Regions from separate parts of the Hydrogenophaga sedimenti genome, predicted to be linked through region 3. Evidence: predicted binding sites of a transcription regulator. Region 3 holds the regulator's gene; each other region holds the start of a gene.
The links. Region 3 encodes sigma-54, which starts transcription at its own class of promoters, with help from an activator protein. Its sites were predicted from a motif close to TGGCANGNAANCTGCTTT; they were not measured.
Positions count from the first base shown of each region.

Region 1: the regulator sigma-54 is predicted to act here: its motif matches at 3,280-3,297, upstream of nirB (nitrite reductase large subunit NirB).
Region 2: the regulator sigma-54 is predicted to act here: its motif matches at 2,405-2,422, upstream of ACS5NL_RS16165 (PQQ-dependent catabolism-associated beta-propeller protein).

Region 1 is NZ_JBPZHA010000002.1:56,363-61,973, reverse strand. It holds gene ACS5NL_RS02955 (glycosyltransferase) at 1-99, shown strand, start outside; gene ACS5NL_RS02950 (bifunctional protein-serine/threonine kinase/phosphatase) at 44-1,816, opposite strand; gene ACS5NL_RS02945 (type IV pili methyl-accepting chemotaxis transducer N-terminal domain-containing protein) at 1,870-3,177, opposite strand; gene nirB (nitrite reductase large subunit NirB) at 3,547-5,611, shown strand, end outside.
Region 2 is NZ_JBPZHA010000009.1:222,367-227,977, reverse strand. It holds gene ACS5NL_RS16180 (TonB-dependent receptor family protein) at 1-471, shown strand, start outside; gene ACS5NL_RS16175 (ATP-binding cassette domain-containing protein) at 490-1,260, opposite strand; gene ACS5NL_RS16170 (tripartite tricarboxylate transporter substrate binding protein) at 1,257-2,315, opposite strand; gene ACS5NL_RS16165 (PQQ-dependent catabolism-associated beta-propeller protein) at 2,492-3,496, shown strand; gene ACS5NL_RS16160 (type 1 periplasmic-binding domain-containing protein) at 3,493-4,692, shown strand; gene ACS5NL_RS16155 (ABC transporter permease) at 4,674-5,513, shown strand; gene ACS5NL_RS16150 (quinoprotein dehydrogenase-associated SoxYZ-like carrier) at 5,532-5,611, shown strand, end outside.
Region 3 is NZ_JBPZHA010000001.1:536,610-542,220, reverse strand. It holds gene ACS5NL_RS02520 (THUMP domain-containing class I SAM-dependent RNA methyltransferase) at 1-1,306, opposite strand, end outside; gene ACS5NL_RS02515 (RNA polymerase factor sigma-54) at 1,433-3,058, opposite strand; gene lptB (LPS export ABC transporter ATP-binding protein) at 3,071-3,853, opposite strand; gene lptA (lipopolysaccharide transport periplasmic protein LptA) at 3,850-4,500, opposite strand; gene ACS5NL_RS02500 (thiol:disulfide interchange protein DsbA/DsbL) at 4,638-5,276, opposite strand; gene ACS5NL_RS02495 (SPOR domain-containing protein) at 5,351-5,611, opposite strand, start outside.

The sequences.
Region 1 (5,611 bases), on a different contig from region 3:
TGCACCCACCGATCGCCCGCCGGGCCCGAAGCCCGGCCCGGCCTCAGCGCGGAAGAAACGCCAGCCAGTACACCAGCAGCACATTCAGCAGCACGCTGAAGCCCAGCAGCAGCTTCCACAACATGGTCGGGTCGCGCTGGATCAATGGCGTGGCCGGCGGTGCGGTCAGCGGGCGCGAGGCGCCGCGCTCCAGCGCGAGCAGCAGCTCTTCGGCGGTCTCGAAGCGCTGCTTCTGGTCGCGGCTGACGGCCTTGAGCACGATGTGGTCGAGCCAGATCGGCACCTCGGGGTGGTGGCGGCTGGGGGCGACCGGGTCGCGGTAGTAGCGGCCGGCCTGGTAGGGCAGCACCTCGCCGTAGGGCAGCTTGCCCGTCAGCAGCTGGTAGAGCGTGACGCCGAGGGCAAAGAGGTCGCTGCGCGCGTCGGCCGGTTCGGGCGGCGCGTCGGTGTCCACGCCGCCGCCGCGCAGGCGGAAGCCCCATTGCTCGGGGTTGATGAAGCTGGGCGTGCCGGCGTGCAGCGCGCGCGCCGACGCGGGTTCGCGCCCGCTGAGGGCCACGCCCAGGTCGAGCAGGCGCAGCACGCCGTCTTCGCCCTGGTGCAGGTTGGCGGGCTTGACGTCGCGGTGGATCACGCCCTGGCGGTGCAGGTGGCCCAGTGCCTTGGCGGCCTGCGTGGCCATGGCGATGGACTGCGCCACACCGGGGCGGTGCTGGCGATCCAGCATGTGCTGCAGCGATTCGCCGCCGTGCCAGTCGTAGAGCAGGTAGAAGGCGCTGGCGCCCTGCCCGGCCGGCCGCGTGGGCGGCGCGTCGTGCACCGCCACCAGGTGTTCGGCCGCGCGGCTGGTGGCCATGCGGCGCGCCAGCCAGGCCTCGTGCGCGAGCATGGCGCGCTCCTCGGCGTCGTGCGCGCGCTGCGGGTGCAGGGTCTTGAGCGCGTAGAGCTTCTGCGTGGCCGGGTCGCGCACCTGGTAGACGAGGTTGATGCCGTTGTCGGCCACCACGGCGGTGACGTGCAGGCCGTCGATCTGTTCGCCCAGCTTGAGTTTGGGGGGGATGGGCAGCTGCGCGGCCAGGCGGTTCTGGTCCTGCAGGGTGGCGCTGTCGAGCCCGCGCACGCGCACCACCAGCGCGGTCACGTTGTCCTGGCTGCCGCGCTGCAGGGCGGCGGCCACCAGCGCTTCGCCCAGGGCCTGGGCCGTGGCGCCGGGGCCGTGCTCGTCCAGCAGGGCCTTCAGCCGCGCCTCGGGCAGCACGTTGTGCACGCCGTCGCTCATCAGCAGGAACAGATCGCCCACCAGCAGGTCGCCCTGCGTGTAGTCGACCACCACGCGGTCTTCCACGCCGATGCAGCGCAGCAGCTGGTGGCTGAGGTCGGGGTGGGTCGCGACGTGGTCGTGCGTGAGCTGGGTGAACACACCGTCGCGCAGCAGGCAGGCGCGCGTGTCGCCCACGTGGGCCAGGGTGTAGCCCTGGCCGCGCAGCACCATGGCGGTGAGCGTGGTCAGGCCCATGGCCGGCTGGCGGCGGCGGTTGACGCCGGCCAGCCAGGTGTTCTGCGCGCCGATGATGCGGTCCATCGCGACCGTGGTGTCCCAGGTGTCGGGCGTGCCGTAGTAGTCGCGCACCAGGCTGGTCACCGTGGTCTGCGCCGCTTCCTTGCCCAGCCCGCCCGCGCTCACGCCGTCGGCGATGGCGACGATGGAGCCCATGTCGGCCTGCCCCGGCGGCGGCAGCATGGCGGCGCAGAAGTCTTCGTTGGGTTCCTTGCGGCCCGCCTGGCTGGCGTAACCGATGTCGATGTCAAAAGCCATGCACCACCTCTAGCAAGAACAGCGCCCGAAGTTGGTGCATTGCACAAATCCGGTCATCCCATCAGCACCTGCATGCTGCGCTCGTAGTGGGTGGACAGCTGCTCGAACAAATCCAGCAGCGCCTCGCTGGCGTTGGCCACCGTCTCCAGCCGCGCCAGCCGGTCGCGGCCCGCAGGGCGGCGGTCCTGCGGTGTCGCGGCCAGCATCTGCTGCCAGCCGGTGGCGGCCTGGTCCAGCGCGGCGCGGATGTCGGGCGTGGCCAGCGGCAGGCCGTTCAGGTAGGCCAGCGCGCGCTCGAAGTCGTGCTGCACGGCGGTCATGGCGGCGCTGCGGCTGGCGGCGCCTTCTTCCACCCCTTCCTCCACGCCCAGCAGGTCCATCAGCGCCATCTGGGCAAAACGCTGCGAGAGCATGCGCTGGCGGCCGGCCACGTTGAGCACCTGCAGCGAAGCCACCGGGCCGGCGCTCTGCAGGCTGGTGGTCAGGCGCTCGGCGTCCTGCAGCAGGCGGCCGGCCAGTGCGTCCACCTGCGGCACCTGCGCCGCCACGGGCTTGCCCTTGAGCGCGGGCTTGAGCGCCTGCCAGGTGGCGCCGGGCTGGGCCAGCAGGTCGCCGAAGCTGGGCTGCGACAGCCCCTTGGCCAGCCAGGCGAGGTTGGCGTCCACGCGCTGCACCGAGTCGTCGAGCAGGGCCTGCTGCTGGCGCGACTGCACGTCGGCCAGGCGCAGCAGGTAGAGCTTGACCAGGCGCTGGGAGAGCATGCGCAGCTGGCCCGCGCGGTTGACGGCCTCGGCGAAATGGGCCGAGTGGATGATCTGCTCGGACACCTGGCCCAGGCGCTGGTTGGTGTGCATGGACGCGGTGCGCAGGATCTGGAAGGCGTCGTCGTCGGTCAGCGCCCGCGCGCGCATGAGGATGCCCTTGGCGCGCTCGACCAGCTTGCGGTCTTCGAAGCGCTGCGAGACGTCGCGCAGCTGCGCCAGCAGGGCCTGCTCGTGGCCGAAGCGCGCCTGCGCCAGCTTCACCAGCGGGCGCAGCCGCTCGGCGCCGTAGCCGCCGACCACCCAGGCGTGCACGCCCGCGCCGATCGCGCGTTCGATGTGGGCCGCGTCGTTGTCCGCGGTGAACAGCAGCACCGGGCGCGGCGCGACCTCCGACAGGGTCTGCGTGGCCCTGAACAGGGCGTCGTCGGGGCGCGTGGCTTCGCCGACCACCAGATCTGGTGCGTGCTGCACGCTGGCCTGCACCAGTTTGCTGCAGTCGTCGACGGTGGCCAGCAGCTCGAAACCGGCGGCCGCCAGGTCGGCCGGCAAGGGCAGCAGGCCCCGGGAACCCTGGCGAAGAAACAGCACGGACGTCATATGAATCAAGGACTTGTGGTCATGCGGGGCGGTCGCGGCCGCGGCGTTGACGGCCGACGCCGGGGGAGCGGCGGCGGGCCAGCCGATGGGGCGCCGATCATATGGCACACCTCTTGCATTGAACAGGCCAGACGTGACGACGCGTCCAACCCCGGCCTCGCGTCGGGGCCCTGTGCACAACGACGTGCGCAGTGACCGATCCGGTGCCGGCCCTGTGCCTGCGCCACCCCGGCAGCTCTGCCGGGCTTCGACCTTCCCTTGACCTGTGTTCCGGCCTGCGTGCCGCCATGTGACCGCCTGCGTGCGTCCGCCGGAGCCAGACCCCTTTTCCCCGTGATCCCCCGTGATCTTCAGACAGGAGTCGCCGCAATGAAAAAGATGAAACTCGTGATGGTGGGCAACGGCATGGCCGGTGTGCGCACGCTCGAAGAGCTGCTGAAGATCGCCCCCGATTTCTACGAGATCACGGTCTTCGGCGCCGAGCCGCACCCGAACTACAACCGCATCCTGCTCTCGCCGGTGCTCGCCGGTGAACAGACCATCGACGAGATCATCCTCAACGACTGGTCCTGGTACACCGACAACCACATCACCCTGCACGCGGGCCACAAGGTGACCGAGGTCGACCGCGTCAAGCGCATCGTGCACTCGGTCGGCCCGAACGGAGAAAAGGTCTCGGCGGAATACGACCGCCTGATCATGGCCACCGGCTCCAACCCCTTCATCCTGCCCATCCCCGGCAAGGACCTGAAAGGCGTGCTGGCCTACCGCGACATCGCCGACACGCAGGCCATGATCGACGCCGCCGCCACCTACAAGCACGCGGTCGTGATCGGTGGTGGCCTGCTGGGCCTGGAAGCGGCCAACGGCCTGATGAAGCGCGGCATGCAGGTCAGCGTGGTGCACGTCGCGCCCTGGCTGATGGAACGCCAGCTCGACGATGTGGCGGGCAAGCTGCTGCAGAAGTCGCTGGAAGAGCGCGGCATGAAGTTCCTGATCGGCGCGCAGACGCAGGAACTGGTCGGCGGTGACGACGGTCGCGTGAAGGCGATCCGCTTCAAGGACGGCAGCGAGGTGCCGGCCGACCTGCTGGTGATGGCCGTGGGCATCCGCCCCAACACCGCGCTGGCCGAAAGCATGCGCCTGCACGTCAACAAGGGCATCGTGGTCAGCGACACCATGCAGACCATCACCGACGCGCGCATCTACGCGGTGGGCGAATGCGCGGCGCACCGCGGCATCGCCTACGGCCTGGTGGCGCCGCTGTTCGAGCAGGGCAAGGTGCTGGCCACGCACCTGGCCGAGTTCGGCATCGGCCGCTACACCGGCTCGCTGACCTCGACCAAGCTGAAGGTGACGGGCATCGACCTGTTTTCCGCCGGTGAATTCATGGGCGGCGAAGGCACGGAAGAGATCGTGATGAGCGACCCCTTCGGCGGTGTCTACAAGAAGCTGGTGATCAAGGACGACAAGCTGGTCGGCGCCTGCCTCTACGGCGACACGGTGGACGGCAGCTGGTACTTCAAGCTGCTGCGCGAAGGCCGCACCGTCAGCGACATCCGCGACAAGCTGATGTTCGGCGAAAGCAATATCGGCGACGTCGGCCACCAGGGCCACAACAAGGCCGCCGCGATGAAGGACAGCGACGAGGTCTGCGGCTGCAACGGCGTGACCAAGGGCACCATCTGCAAGGCCATCAAGGACAAGGGCCTGTTCACGCTGGACGAGGTCAAGAAGCACACCAAGGCCAGCGCCAGTTGCGGCTCCTGCACCGGCCTGGTCGAGCAGATCCTGATGTTCACCGCCGGTGGCGACTACTCGGCCACGCCGAAGAAGAAGGCCATGTGCGGCTGCACCGACCACAGCCACCAGGACGTGCGCGACGCGATCCGCAACGACAAGCTGCTGACCATCGCCGACACCTTCAAGGCCCTGGGCTGGAAGACGCCCAACGGCTGCGCCAGCTGCCGCCCGGCCGTCAACTACTACCTGATCAGCACCTGGCCCAAGCAGGCCAAGGACGATCCGCAGAGCCGCTACATCAACGAGCGCTCGCACGCCAACATCCAGAAGGACGGCACCTACTCGGTGATCCCGCGCATGTGGGGCGGCGAGACGACGGCCGACGAGCTGCGCCGCATCGCCGACGCCGCCGACAAGTACAACATCCCGACCATCAAGGTCACGGGCGGGCAACGCATCGACCTGCTGGGCGTGAAGAAGGAAGACCTGGTCAACGTCTGGAAAGACATCGGCATGCCCAGCGGCCACGCCTACGCCAAGGCGCTGCGCACGGTGAAGACCTGCGTGGGCAGCGAGTGGTGCCGCATGGGCACGCAGGACTCGACCCAGATGGGCAAGGACCTGGAGAAAGCCATGTGGCGCATGTACGCGCCGCACAAGGTCAAGTTCGCCGTCTCGGGCTGCCCGCGCA
Region 2 (5,611 bases), on a different contig from region 3:
ACCGGCATCGAGCTCGCGCACAGTGCGCAATGGACGCCGGAATGGCGCAGCCACATCGCGCTGTCGACGCTCAACGCGCGCTTTGCCGAGACCTTCAGCAGCGGCGGCACCCGGGTGGCCTCGGGCAACCGCATCCCGGGCGTGATGGACCGTTCGCTGTTCGGCGAGATCGCGTGGCAGCCGCGCGCGCTGCCGGGCTTCACCGCGGCGCTGGAAGCGGTGCACCGGGGTTCGATGGTGGTGGACGATGTCAACAGCGACCGCACCGCGGCCGCGACGCTGTTCAACCTGCGCCTGGGCTGGGAGCAGAAGATCGGTGCCTGGAAGCTGCGCGAATACCTGCGCGTCGACAACCTGGCCGACAAGGCCTACATCGGCTCGGTGATCGCCAACGAAACCAACAAGCGCTTCTTCGAGCCGGCGCCGGGCCGGCAGTGGGGGCTGGGCGTGACCGTCGCCTACGCGTTCTGAACGAGAACAGGCCTGGGCTCAGAGCCCAGGCTTCTGCAGCGCCTTGAGCACCTCGGTCTGGAAGTCCGGGCCCTCGGCCGCGGCCATGAACGCGTCAATGTGACCGTCAAAACGCACCGTGCCCTGGTGCAGCAGCAGCAGGCGGTCGGCGGTCTTCACTTCCTCGATCAGGTGGGTCGCCCACAGCACCGCGAGGCCCTGATTGCGGCACAGGCCGCGCACAGTGTCGAGCAGTTGCTGGCGCGAGGCCGGGTCCAGGCCCACGGTGGCCTCGTCCATCAGCAGCACGCGCGGTTGGTGCAGCAGCGCGCGCACCAGCTCGACCTTGCGCCGCGTGCCGCCCGAGAGGCTGCGCACGACGGCCCTGGCCTGGTCCTGCAGACCGATGGCGCCGAGCTGCGTGTCGATGCGTTCGCGCGCCGTCTTGCGAGGGATTCCGTGCAGGTCGGTGTGGAACAGCAGGTTGGCCATCACCGACAGGTCCATGTCGAGTGCGCTCTGCTGGAACACCACGCCCAGGCCCGCGAGGGCGCGCGCCGGGTGCTGGCGCATGTCCTGCCCGAGCACCTCGATGCTGCCCTGATCGGGCGTGAACAGGCCGGTGAGCAACTGCAGCAGGGTCGACTTGCCGGCGCCGTTGGGGCCAAGCAGTGCCAGCATTTCGCCGGCCTGGACCTGCAGGCTCACGCCCTTGAGGGCCGGTTTGCCGTTGTAGGCCTTGTGCAGGCCGTCGGCCTTCAGGACGGTGTGGACCACGTTGGTGGTGGCTTGGGCGAGGGGTTCGGTCATGAGGCGGGTCTGGCCAGCAGGTTCATGCGGGCGAGCAGTTTCTTTTCGCGCTCGACGGTGACCAGCACCGACTGGCGGTAGTCGCGCGTGCCCAAGTATTCGAGCGTCTGATCGTAGCGGGCCAGTGCCGAAGTGTGGCGCTCGGCGTTCATCGCGCGGCGGAACACCTCGTGCAGTTTCTGGATCACCGCCTCGGGCGTGCCGGCCGGTGCGGCCAGTCCCCAGGGCGAGGTGTAGACCGCCTGCGGGTAGCCCAGCTCGCGCATGGTCGGTACCTCGGGCCAGCGGGTGTTGCGCGCGGCGTTGAAGGTGGCGAGCAGGCGCATCTGGCCCTTCTCGACCCAGGGCGCGAAGCCCGTGGAGTTGACGCCGGCCATGATCTGGTTGCTGGCGATGGCGAGCATCTGGTCGGCCGTGCCCTTGTACGGGACATGCACGTACTTCACGTTGTTCTGCAGCAGGATCTCTTCCATCGCCAGGTGCGCGGTGGTGCCGACGCCAGTGGAGCCCATGATGAGTTCGCCCGGTCGCTTGAGCGCCCACTCGATCATGTCGGCGACGTTGCGGAACGGGCTGTTGCCCGGCACCAGCAGGCCGAAGCTCACACCCGAAACCTGCAGGATGGGCGCGAGGTCGGTCACCGGGTCCCAGGGCACGTGGTTCATCAGCGCGTGTCGGTACACGGTCAGCGGCACCTGCCCGATCACGTGACCGTCCGGCTCGGCCGCCTTGAGCATCGGTGCCACCATGGTGCCGGCCGCGCCGGGCCTGTTGACCACGACGATGGGCTGCCCGAGCAGCGGCTCGGCTTCCTCGGCCAGGATGCGGATCGTCAGGTCGGTCTGCCCGCCCGCGGGCCAGGGCACGATGAGCTGGACCGGCTTGGACGGGAAGGGTGCCTGGGCCTGCGCCAGCGGGCTGGCGGCGCTCAGCGCGAGCGCACCGGCGGCACCCAGAAAGCCCCGGCGCGAAACGGCGGTGTTCGGGTCGGTGGACGAACTCAGGGTTATCCCTGTGTCATTTTTGAACGCTGTGAGCAGCGGTGTGTGTCTCATGCATGGCCTGATAGTCTCAAGTCCCTCGGAAAACCCCCGGGACGCGGCATGATCAGGCAAATTCCGTTCCTGTACCAGCCGATTTCTGCTGGCACCGATTTTGCAGAAAGATCGCGCGCGTCCGGCGCATCGCGCATCCGACGCGAAGGTTTCGAAAAACAGTAGGAGACCCATCCATGGCCCTGAGTGCCAAGCTTTCTTCGCGTTCCCTGCGCCCCCTGATCGCGGCCCTGTGCGCCGCAGGCGCTTCGTTGGCCCTGAGCCTACCGGCCCAGGCCGAGAGCAAGGTCTATGTGTCCAGCGAGAAGGACAACAAGGTCTACGTGTTCAGCGCCACCGGGGAGCGGCAGGCCGCGATCGAGGTCTGCAAGCGCCCTCGCCACATGATGTTCAGCGCCGACAAGAAATCGATCTACGTCTGCTGCGGCGACAGCAACGAACTGGGCATCGTCGACACCGCCGCCGGCAGGATGACCGGCTCGGTGCCGCTGGGCGACAGCCCGGAGATCTTCGACCTCAGTCCCGACGGCAAGACGGCCTATGTCTCGATCGAGGAAGAGAGCGTGATGGCGGCCTACGACCTGGCGACGAAGAAGGCGCTGTTCCAGGTCAAGACCGGTGGTGAGCCCGAGGGCGTGCTGGTCACGCCCGACGGCAAGACCGCCTACGTGACCTCCGAGGTCGCCAACGTGGTCCACGTGATCGACCTGGGCCAGAAAAAGGTGGTCAAGAACATCAAGGTCGGCAAGCGGCCGCGCCGCTTCGTGCTGGCCGCGGGCGGCGCCGAGCTGTGGGTGACCAACGAGCTGGACGCCAGTGTGTCGATCGTCGACACCAAGACCAACGAAACGAAGCAGTCGATCAAGTTCGCGCTCAAGGGCATGCGCGAGACCGACATCACCCCGGTGGGCATGACCATCAGCCCGGACGGCAAGAGCATGTGGGTCGGCCTGGGCCGCGCCAACCACGTGGCCCAGATCGACGTCGCGACGCGCGCGGTGAAGAACCAGGTGCTGGTCGGCAAGCGCGCCTGGGGCCTGACCTTCAGCCCGGACGGCAAGACCCTGTACGTGGCCAACGGCCTGTCGGACGACATGACGCTGGTCGACGTGGCCGCCGCCAAGGCGGTCAAGTCGGTGCCCGCGGGCCGTGTGCCGCACACCATTCTCGTCACCCCATGAAAGACCGTCTGACGTTTTCCCTCAAGGCGCTGGTGGCTGGTGCGGCTCTCGCCGTCGCTCTGCCGGCGCTGGCCGCCACCAAGGTCACGATTGCCGTGGTCTCGCTCGACGGCGATCCGCGCTTTGCGCCGCGCCGCATGGAGAAGGCCTATCCGGGTCATCCGACCGGGCGTGCGATCGACGGGGTGAAGCTGGCGGCCGAGGACTCGTCGTTCGAGCTCGACGCTGTGGGCATCGAGCTGGTGGTCAAGGACGTGGTGCTGCCCAACGCGGCGGCTCTGCCCAAGGTGCTGGCCGAGCTCAAGGCGGCCAAGGTGCAGCACCTGGTCGCCGACCTGCCGGTGCCGGAGCTGAATGCGCTGGTGCAGGCGGCGCCGGCCGCGCTGGGCGGCGCCATCGTCATCAACAGTGGTCAGGAAGACGATGCGCTGCGCGGTGCGCAATGCGCCGCGCACCTGCTGCACACCTACCCGAGCCGGGCGATGGCCAGCGACGCGCTGGCGCAGTACCTGGCGGCGCGCAACTGGCGCAAGGCGCTGGTGCTGCAGGGTGCCTTGCCCGAGGACGCGCTGGAGCTGGAGGCCTTCAACCGCTCGGCCAAGCGCTACGGCCTCAAGACGACGCAGCTCAAACCGTTCAAGCTGACCGGCGATCCGCGCGAGCGCGACCTGGCCAATGTGCGCCTGCTGACCGGCGAGCGCGAGCACGATGTGGTGGCGGTGCTCGACAGCGACGGTGAATTCGCGCGCACCGTGCCCTACGCGACGCAGTGGCCGCGGCCGGTGGTGGGTTCCAACGGTCTGGTGGCCGCGCCCTGGCACCCGCTGTGGGAGCGCAACGGCGGGCCGCAGCTCTCGCGGCGTTTCGCGAAGAAGGCCGGCCGGCCGATGAGCGGACACGACTGGGCCGCGTGGATGGCGGGGCGCGCCATCGCGACCGTGCTGGCCGAACAGCCCAAGGCCCCGATCGCGGCGCAACTCAAGGCGCTGCGTGGCGGCGCCGTGGGTGTCGACGGTTTCAAGGGGCCGCGCCTGTCGTTCCGCGCCTGGGACGGCCAGCTGCGCCAGCCGATCTTCCTGAGCCATGTCGACGGTGTCGCCGCGGTGGCGCCGGTCGACGGCGTGCTGCACCCCAAGGAAGTGATGGACACGCTGGGCGTGGACGAAGCGGAGAGCACATGCAAGCAACGACCCTGAGCCCCGTCAATCCCGCGCCCGCACTGCTGCCGCACCTGCTGCGCGCGCTGCGGGCGGTGGTGGGCCGCGAGATCGGGCGCTTCCTGCGCCAGCCTTCGCGCCTGGGCTCGGCCCTGGTGCGGCCGCTGCTGTGGTTCGTGGTGTTCTCGGCCGGTTTCCACAACGTGTTCGGCGTGGCCATCGTGCCGCCCTATGAGACCTACATCGAATACAAGGTCTACATGGTGCCGGGCCTGCTGGGCATGGTGGCGCTGTTCAACGGCATGCAGAGTTCGCTCTCGATGGTCTACGACCGCGAGATGGGCGTGATGCGCCTGCTGCTGACGGCGCCGCTGCCGCGCGGCTGGCTGCTGGCGTTCAAGCTGCTGGCGGGCACCAGCCTGTCGGTGCTGCAGATGGTGGTGTTCCTGCTGATCGCCTGGGCCTTCGGGGTCGAGGTGCCGCTGGAGCACCTGCCCTGGCTGGTCCTGTCCATGGTCTGCGCGGCGGTGATGCTGGCCTCGGTCGGCCTGGTGCTGTCGGTCTACGTCAAGCAGCTGGAGAACTTCGCCGGCACGATGAACTTCGTGATCTTCCCGATGTTCTTCATCAGTCCCGCGCTCTATCCGCTGTGGAAGCTCGAGGAGTCGGGCGCCTGGTGGCTGCTCAAGCTGGCCGAGTTCAACCCGTTCACCCACGCGGTCGAGGCCATGCGTTTTGCGATGTATGGCCTGTTCAACGGCACGGCCTGGGCGGTGGTGCTGGGCTGCACGGCCGTGTTCTTCCTGGCGGCGCTCTGGGGCTACGACCCGCAGCGCGGCTGGATCCGCCAGCGCGGCTGAAACTTCCGGAGCGATCCCATGCACCTGCCTGTGACCCGTCGCCATTTTTTTGCCGGTGCGGCCGGGCTGGCGTGCTGGCCGGTCGTCCGTGCGCAGGA
Region 3 (5,611 bases):
CGCGGCGCGCGGTCAGGTCGAAGCGGAACAGCCGGCACTCGATCGGCCCGTTCCACAGCGGCACGCGGCGCGACTCCTTGAAGCGCATCTTGCCCGGCAGCTTGAGGTCGGGCGTGAGCAGCCAGGCGCTCCAGCCGGCGTAGTGGCTCTTCCAGTGCGTCGCCAGCTGCTGGAAGAAATCGCTGCCGTCGCTGCCATCGGCCATCTGCGCGCTCTCGCGGCCCAGGCCCGCCTCGGGCGCAGGTTTGGCGCCCACGGTGAAGGTGCGTGGCGCGCGGCCACCGCGCTCGACGGCGCGCTCCTGCGCATTCTGTCCGGCCACACCGGCGGCCGCGATGCGCTCGCCATAGGGCGGGTTCAGCAGCATCACGCCGGGTCGATCCGTCGGCGGCATGCGCTGCAGCGCGTCGCCGCCACGCAATTCCATCGCGAACGCCACGCCCGCGCGTTCGGCGTTGCGCTGCGCGAAGTCGACCATGCGGAACGCGACGTCGCTGCCGAACACGATGGGCTTGCGCCCGGCCGGCCAGTCGCGGCGCTGTTTCGCGGCCTCGTCCTTGAGCGCGTGCCAGACGTGCGGCTGGAACGGCAGCAGCTTCTCGAACGCAAAACGGCGCTGCAGGCCCGGCGCCACGTGCAGCGCGATCTGCGCCGCCTCGATCGCCACCGTGCCGCTGCCGCAGCAGGGGTCGTACAGCGGCACGATGTCGTCCAGCGTGGCCGCCTCGGCGCCGTTCCAGCCGGTCGCCGCGATCATGGCCGCCGCCAGGGTTTCCTTCAGCGGCGCATCGCCCTTGTCCTCGCGCCAGCCGCGCTTGAACAGCGGCTCGCCCGAGGTGTCGATGTAGAGGCTGACGGTGTCGGTGGTCAGGTGGGCGTAGAGCCGCACGTCGGGCCAGGTGGTGTCGACGCTGGGCCGCTCGCCGCGCCTGTCGCGAAAGCGGTCACAGACCGCGTCCTTGATCTTGAGCGCCGCGAAGTTCAGGCTCTTGAGCGGGCTGTGCTGCGCCGTGATCTCGACCTTGATGGTCTGCTGCGGCGTGAACCAGATTTCCCAGGCGATCTCGCCGGCGGCCTGGTACAGGTCGTTCTCGCTGCGGTAGCCGCCGTGCCAGAGCTGCACCAGCACGCGCTGCGCCAGCCGGCAATGCAGGTTGAGCTTGAGCGCGTCGCGCCACGAAGCCTGCAGCGCCACCCCGGCGCGCCACTTCTGCACCTCGGTCTCGCCGGTGATGCGCGTGACCTCGGCGGCCAGGTAGTCCTCCACGCCCGCGGCGCAGGGGAGGAAGAGTTGAAGCTGGTTCATGAATGGAAACCTAATGGACAAACACAGCACGTTCGGCACAGACCCCTTCCAGCGTGCACCACGGAACCGGCTTTGCCGGGCCGTTGGTGCAGCCCCCTGGGGGGTGACGCGAAGCGGCGCAGGGGGTTACAAAGCTTTGCGCAGGTTCGCGGGCGCGATGCGCAGCGCCTCGCGGTATTTCGCGACCGTGCGGCGCGCGCACTCGATGCCCTGCTCCTTGAGCAGGTCCGAGAGCTGGTTGTCCGACAGCGGCTTGGACGGTTCTTCGGACGCGATGAACTGCTTGAGCAGGGCGCGCACCGCCGTGCTCGACGCGTTGCCACCGGTCTCGGTGCCCAGGCTGGAGCCGAAGAAATACTTCAGCTCGTAGGTGCCGAACGGCGTGGCCATGTACTTGGCGGTGGTGACGCGGCTGATGGTCGATTCGTGCAGGCCCAGCTCGTCGGCGATCTCGCGCAGCACCAGCGGGCGCATCGCCAGTTCGCCGTGCATGAAGAAGTTGCGCTGGCGCTCGACGATGGCCGAGGACACGCGCAGGATGGTGTCGAAGCGCTGCTGGATGTTCTTGATGAACCAGCGTGCTTCCTGCAGGCGCTGCTGCATCGCGGCGTGACCGGCTTCGCCGCCACCGTCGCGGCCGCGCCCGCGCATGGCGTTCGCGTAGACGTCGTGCACCCGCAGGCGCGGCATGACCTCGGCGTTGAGCGTGACCTTGAAGCCGCGGCCGGCGCGCGTGACGATCACGTCGGGCACCACCACGTTGCGTTCGACATCGACAAAACGCCGGCCAGGCTTGGGCTCCAGCCGCGCGATCAGCGCCAGGCCGGAGCGCACGGCCTCGTCGTCCTGTCCGGTGCTCGCGCACAGGCGCTTGACATCGCGCTTGGCGATCAGCTCCAGCGGCTGCTCGCAGATCGCCAGCGCGGCCCGCGCCGCGGGCGTGTTGCGCAGTTCCAGGATCTGCAGCCGCAGGCATTCGCCCAGATCGCGGGCGCCGACGCCGGAGGGCTCCATCTGCTGCAGCCATTGCAGCGCCGTGCCCAGCCGCTGCTCGATCGCCTCGACTTCTTCGAACGGCGGTTCGGCTTCGGCCGGCGCCGAGGCGGTCAGGTGCCAGCAGGCCCGCGCCAGATCGTGCAGGCTCTCGTCGAGGTAACCGTCGTCGTTGAGCGACTCGATCAGGAAATACAGGGCCGCAGCATCTTCGTCCGACAGACGCAGGCAGCGCGCCTGCTCGTGCAGGTGGTCCTGCAGGCTGACCGGCTCGCGGGCCAGTTCGGCCGCGGTCGCGGTTTCGTCGTCGCCGCCGGACGCGTTGTTGTTGCGCGCCGGCGCGTCGCCGCCCCACTCGCTGTCGTCGGGCGCCATCTCGACCGTGCCGTCGCCTTCCCAGCTCTCTTCCACCGGGGACGCGCCGTCGAGCCGGCTCTCGACCTCGTCGGCGCCCCCGCTCTCGGACGACTCCGTGGACGAGCTGCGTGTGTCGGCGTCGGGCAGGCGCGGCTCCGGCGCGGTTTGTGCCGCCTCCGCCAGTTGGTCGGCGGCCACGACCGGCGCATCGGCAGCCTCGACGCCGAACTCTTCGCGTTCGGCCGTTTCTTCCCCGCGGTCGAGGAAAGGGTTCTCGTCGAGCATCTGCTCGACTTCCTGGGCCATTTCGAGCGTCGACAGCTGCAACAGCCGGATCGATTGCTGCAGCTGGGGGGTGAGGGCGAGATGCTGCGAGACCCGCAGCGAGAGACCTTGCTTCATCCGCTCAGGGCATCACATGCGGAAGTTTTCGCCGAGATAGACGCGGCGCACCTCGGCGTTCTCCACGATCTCGGCGGTGGTACCGCTGGCCAGCACCTGACCATCGCTGATGATGTAGGCGTGGTCGCAGATGCCCAGTGTCTCGCGCACGTTGTGGTCGGTGATCAGCACACCGATGCCACGCGACTTGAGAAAGCTGATGATGTGCTGGATTTCCAGCACCGCGATCGGGTCGATGCCGGCAAAGGGTTCGTCCAGCAGGATGAACCGCGGACGGGTCGCCAGCGCACGGGCGATCTCGACCCGGCGGCGCTCGCCGCCCGACAGCGCGGGCGCCGGCGAGAGACGCAGATGGTCCACCCGCAAGTCCTTGAGCAGCTCGTCGAGGCGGCCACGGATCTCGTCTTCCGACAGCCGCTCACCCTGCTCGTTGTGCTGCAACTCCAGCACGGCGCGCACGTTCTGCTCGACCGTGAGCTTGCGGAAGATCGACGCTTCCTGCGGCAGATAGCCCAGACCCAGTCGGGCGCGCCGGTGGATCGGCAGGGATTCGATGCGGGCGCCGTCGAGCAGGATCTCGCCGCCGTCGGCCCGCAGCAAGCCCACGATCATGTAGAACGACGTCGTCTTGCCGGCACCGTTGGGTCCGAGCAGCCCGACCACCTCGCCCTTGTCGACCGACAGCGAGACGTTCTTGACCACCTTGCGGCTGCCGTAGGCCTTCTTCAGACCATGGACCTCCAGGCGGCTCTGGCTCGCCACGGCGCCCGGTGGGCTGGCGGAGGTTCCGCTCACTTCTTGGGCTCGGTGATCTTGACGCTGGGGCGCAGCGTGGCCGGCTCGGCCGACGGCTGGGGAGGCGGCGTCTTGCCCGCTTTTTCCTCTTCGGGAATCGGCGTCAGCATGGCGCGCACACGGCCGGACGGGTTGGCCGCCGTCTTGCTCTCGGCGCCGCCCTTGACGGTGAAGACCTCGGTCTGGCTGTTGTAGAGGATCTCGCTGCCCACGCTCTGGTCATTGAGCTGCGTGCCACGGTAGCGGCGCAGCACGGCGCGGCCGGTGAACAGCACGGTCTGGGCCTTGCTGTCGTATTCGATGCGGTCGCCTTCGCCTTCGATCCACTCGTCCAGGGCTTCGCGCTTCTGGCGGAAGAATCCGGGGGTGGCGGGCGTGCCCACCAGCAGGCCGAGCTGGTTGCCCTGGGTATCCTGGCGCACGTCCAGCTTGGAGCCGCGCATCACGATCGTGCCCTTGGTCAGCACCACGTTGCCATTGAACACGCTGGTCTGGCGGTTCTCTTCGTAACGCAGGGCATCGGCCTCCACGTTCATGGGCTTGTCCTTGTCGGCTTTTTCCGCCTGCGCCGCCCAGGGGGACAGCAGGCCGGCGGCCGCAACAAACAACCAGGCGATCGGACGGGAGGGTTTGACGTGTTGGTGCATGGCTTTTGGGGGCACAGATCTTGCATTCATTGTAGCGGTGCCAAGCGCAATTCGTGCCCTTGACAAGAGACGATTCCTGTCCGGAAACGGCAAGGCCCGCGCAGGGCGGGCCTTGTGCGGTGCCGGCGGACCGACGATCAGCCCTTGCGGGCCTCGGCGATCAGCGAATCGGCCACCAGCAGGGTCTTGGGACCCTGGCCGGGGATGTAGAAACGCCCGGCGATGCCCAGGGCCGGCGTGCCCTCGACCTGGTAGGCGTCCTGCAGGCCGACGGCCTTCTGGGCCGACTTGACGGCCGCGCCGTCGTAGATGGCAGTGAACTTCTCGCGGTTGACGCCCTGTTTCTCCACCCAGGCCAGGATGGCCGGGGTCGTGGTCAGCGGCAGGCGCTCTTCGTGGTACGCCTTGAACACCTTGCCGTGCAGCTGCTCCAGCAGGCCCATGGCCTCGAGCGTGAAGTACAGGCGCTGCATCGGCACGAAGTTCTGGTTGAAGGCCACCGGCATGCGGCGCACGGTCACATGCGGCGGCTGCTTCTTGATCCACTCGCTGAACACCGGCTCGAAATTGAAGCAGTGGATGCAGCTGTAGGCGAAGAACTCGACCACTTCGACCTGGCCCGCCGGGCTGTCGGTGGGCGCCGGCTTGGCCAGCCTGGTGTAGTCCGTGCCTTCCTTGAAGGCCACGCGCTGGGCCAGGGCGGGCGACAGGCCCAGACCCGCCGCGGCGGCGGCACCGGCGGCCATCAGGCCGCGGGAAAATTCTCGACGTTGCATGGATTCAAACTCCTTGAAAAGACCCGGTTCAGGCTCGCCCGACCGGGAAAAGTTCCCCCGGGGCCGGCGCAGGCTCAGCGCTGCACCCGCACCAGCGCGGCTTCGACGCCATTGGTTTCGAGCTGCTCCCGCGTCGCGTCGGCCATGCCCTTCTGGTTGAAGGGCCCCATGCGGACCCGGTACACCTGACGCCCGTTCTGCTCGCGTTCGGTGATCGAGGCCTCCATGCCCAGCATGGCCAGGCGCGCCTTCTGCGCCTGCGCCTCTTCGGGCGACTTGAAGGCGCCGGCCTGGACAAAGTAGCTGAACGGATCGGCACCCGCGGCCGGTGCCGG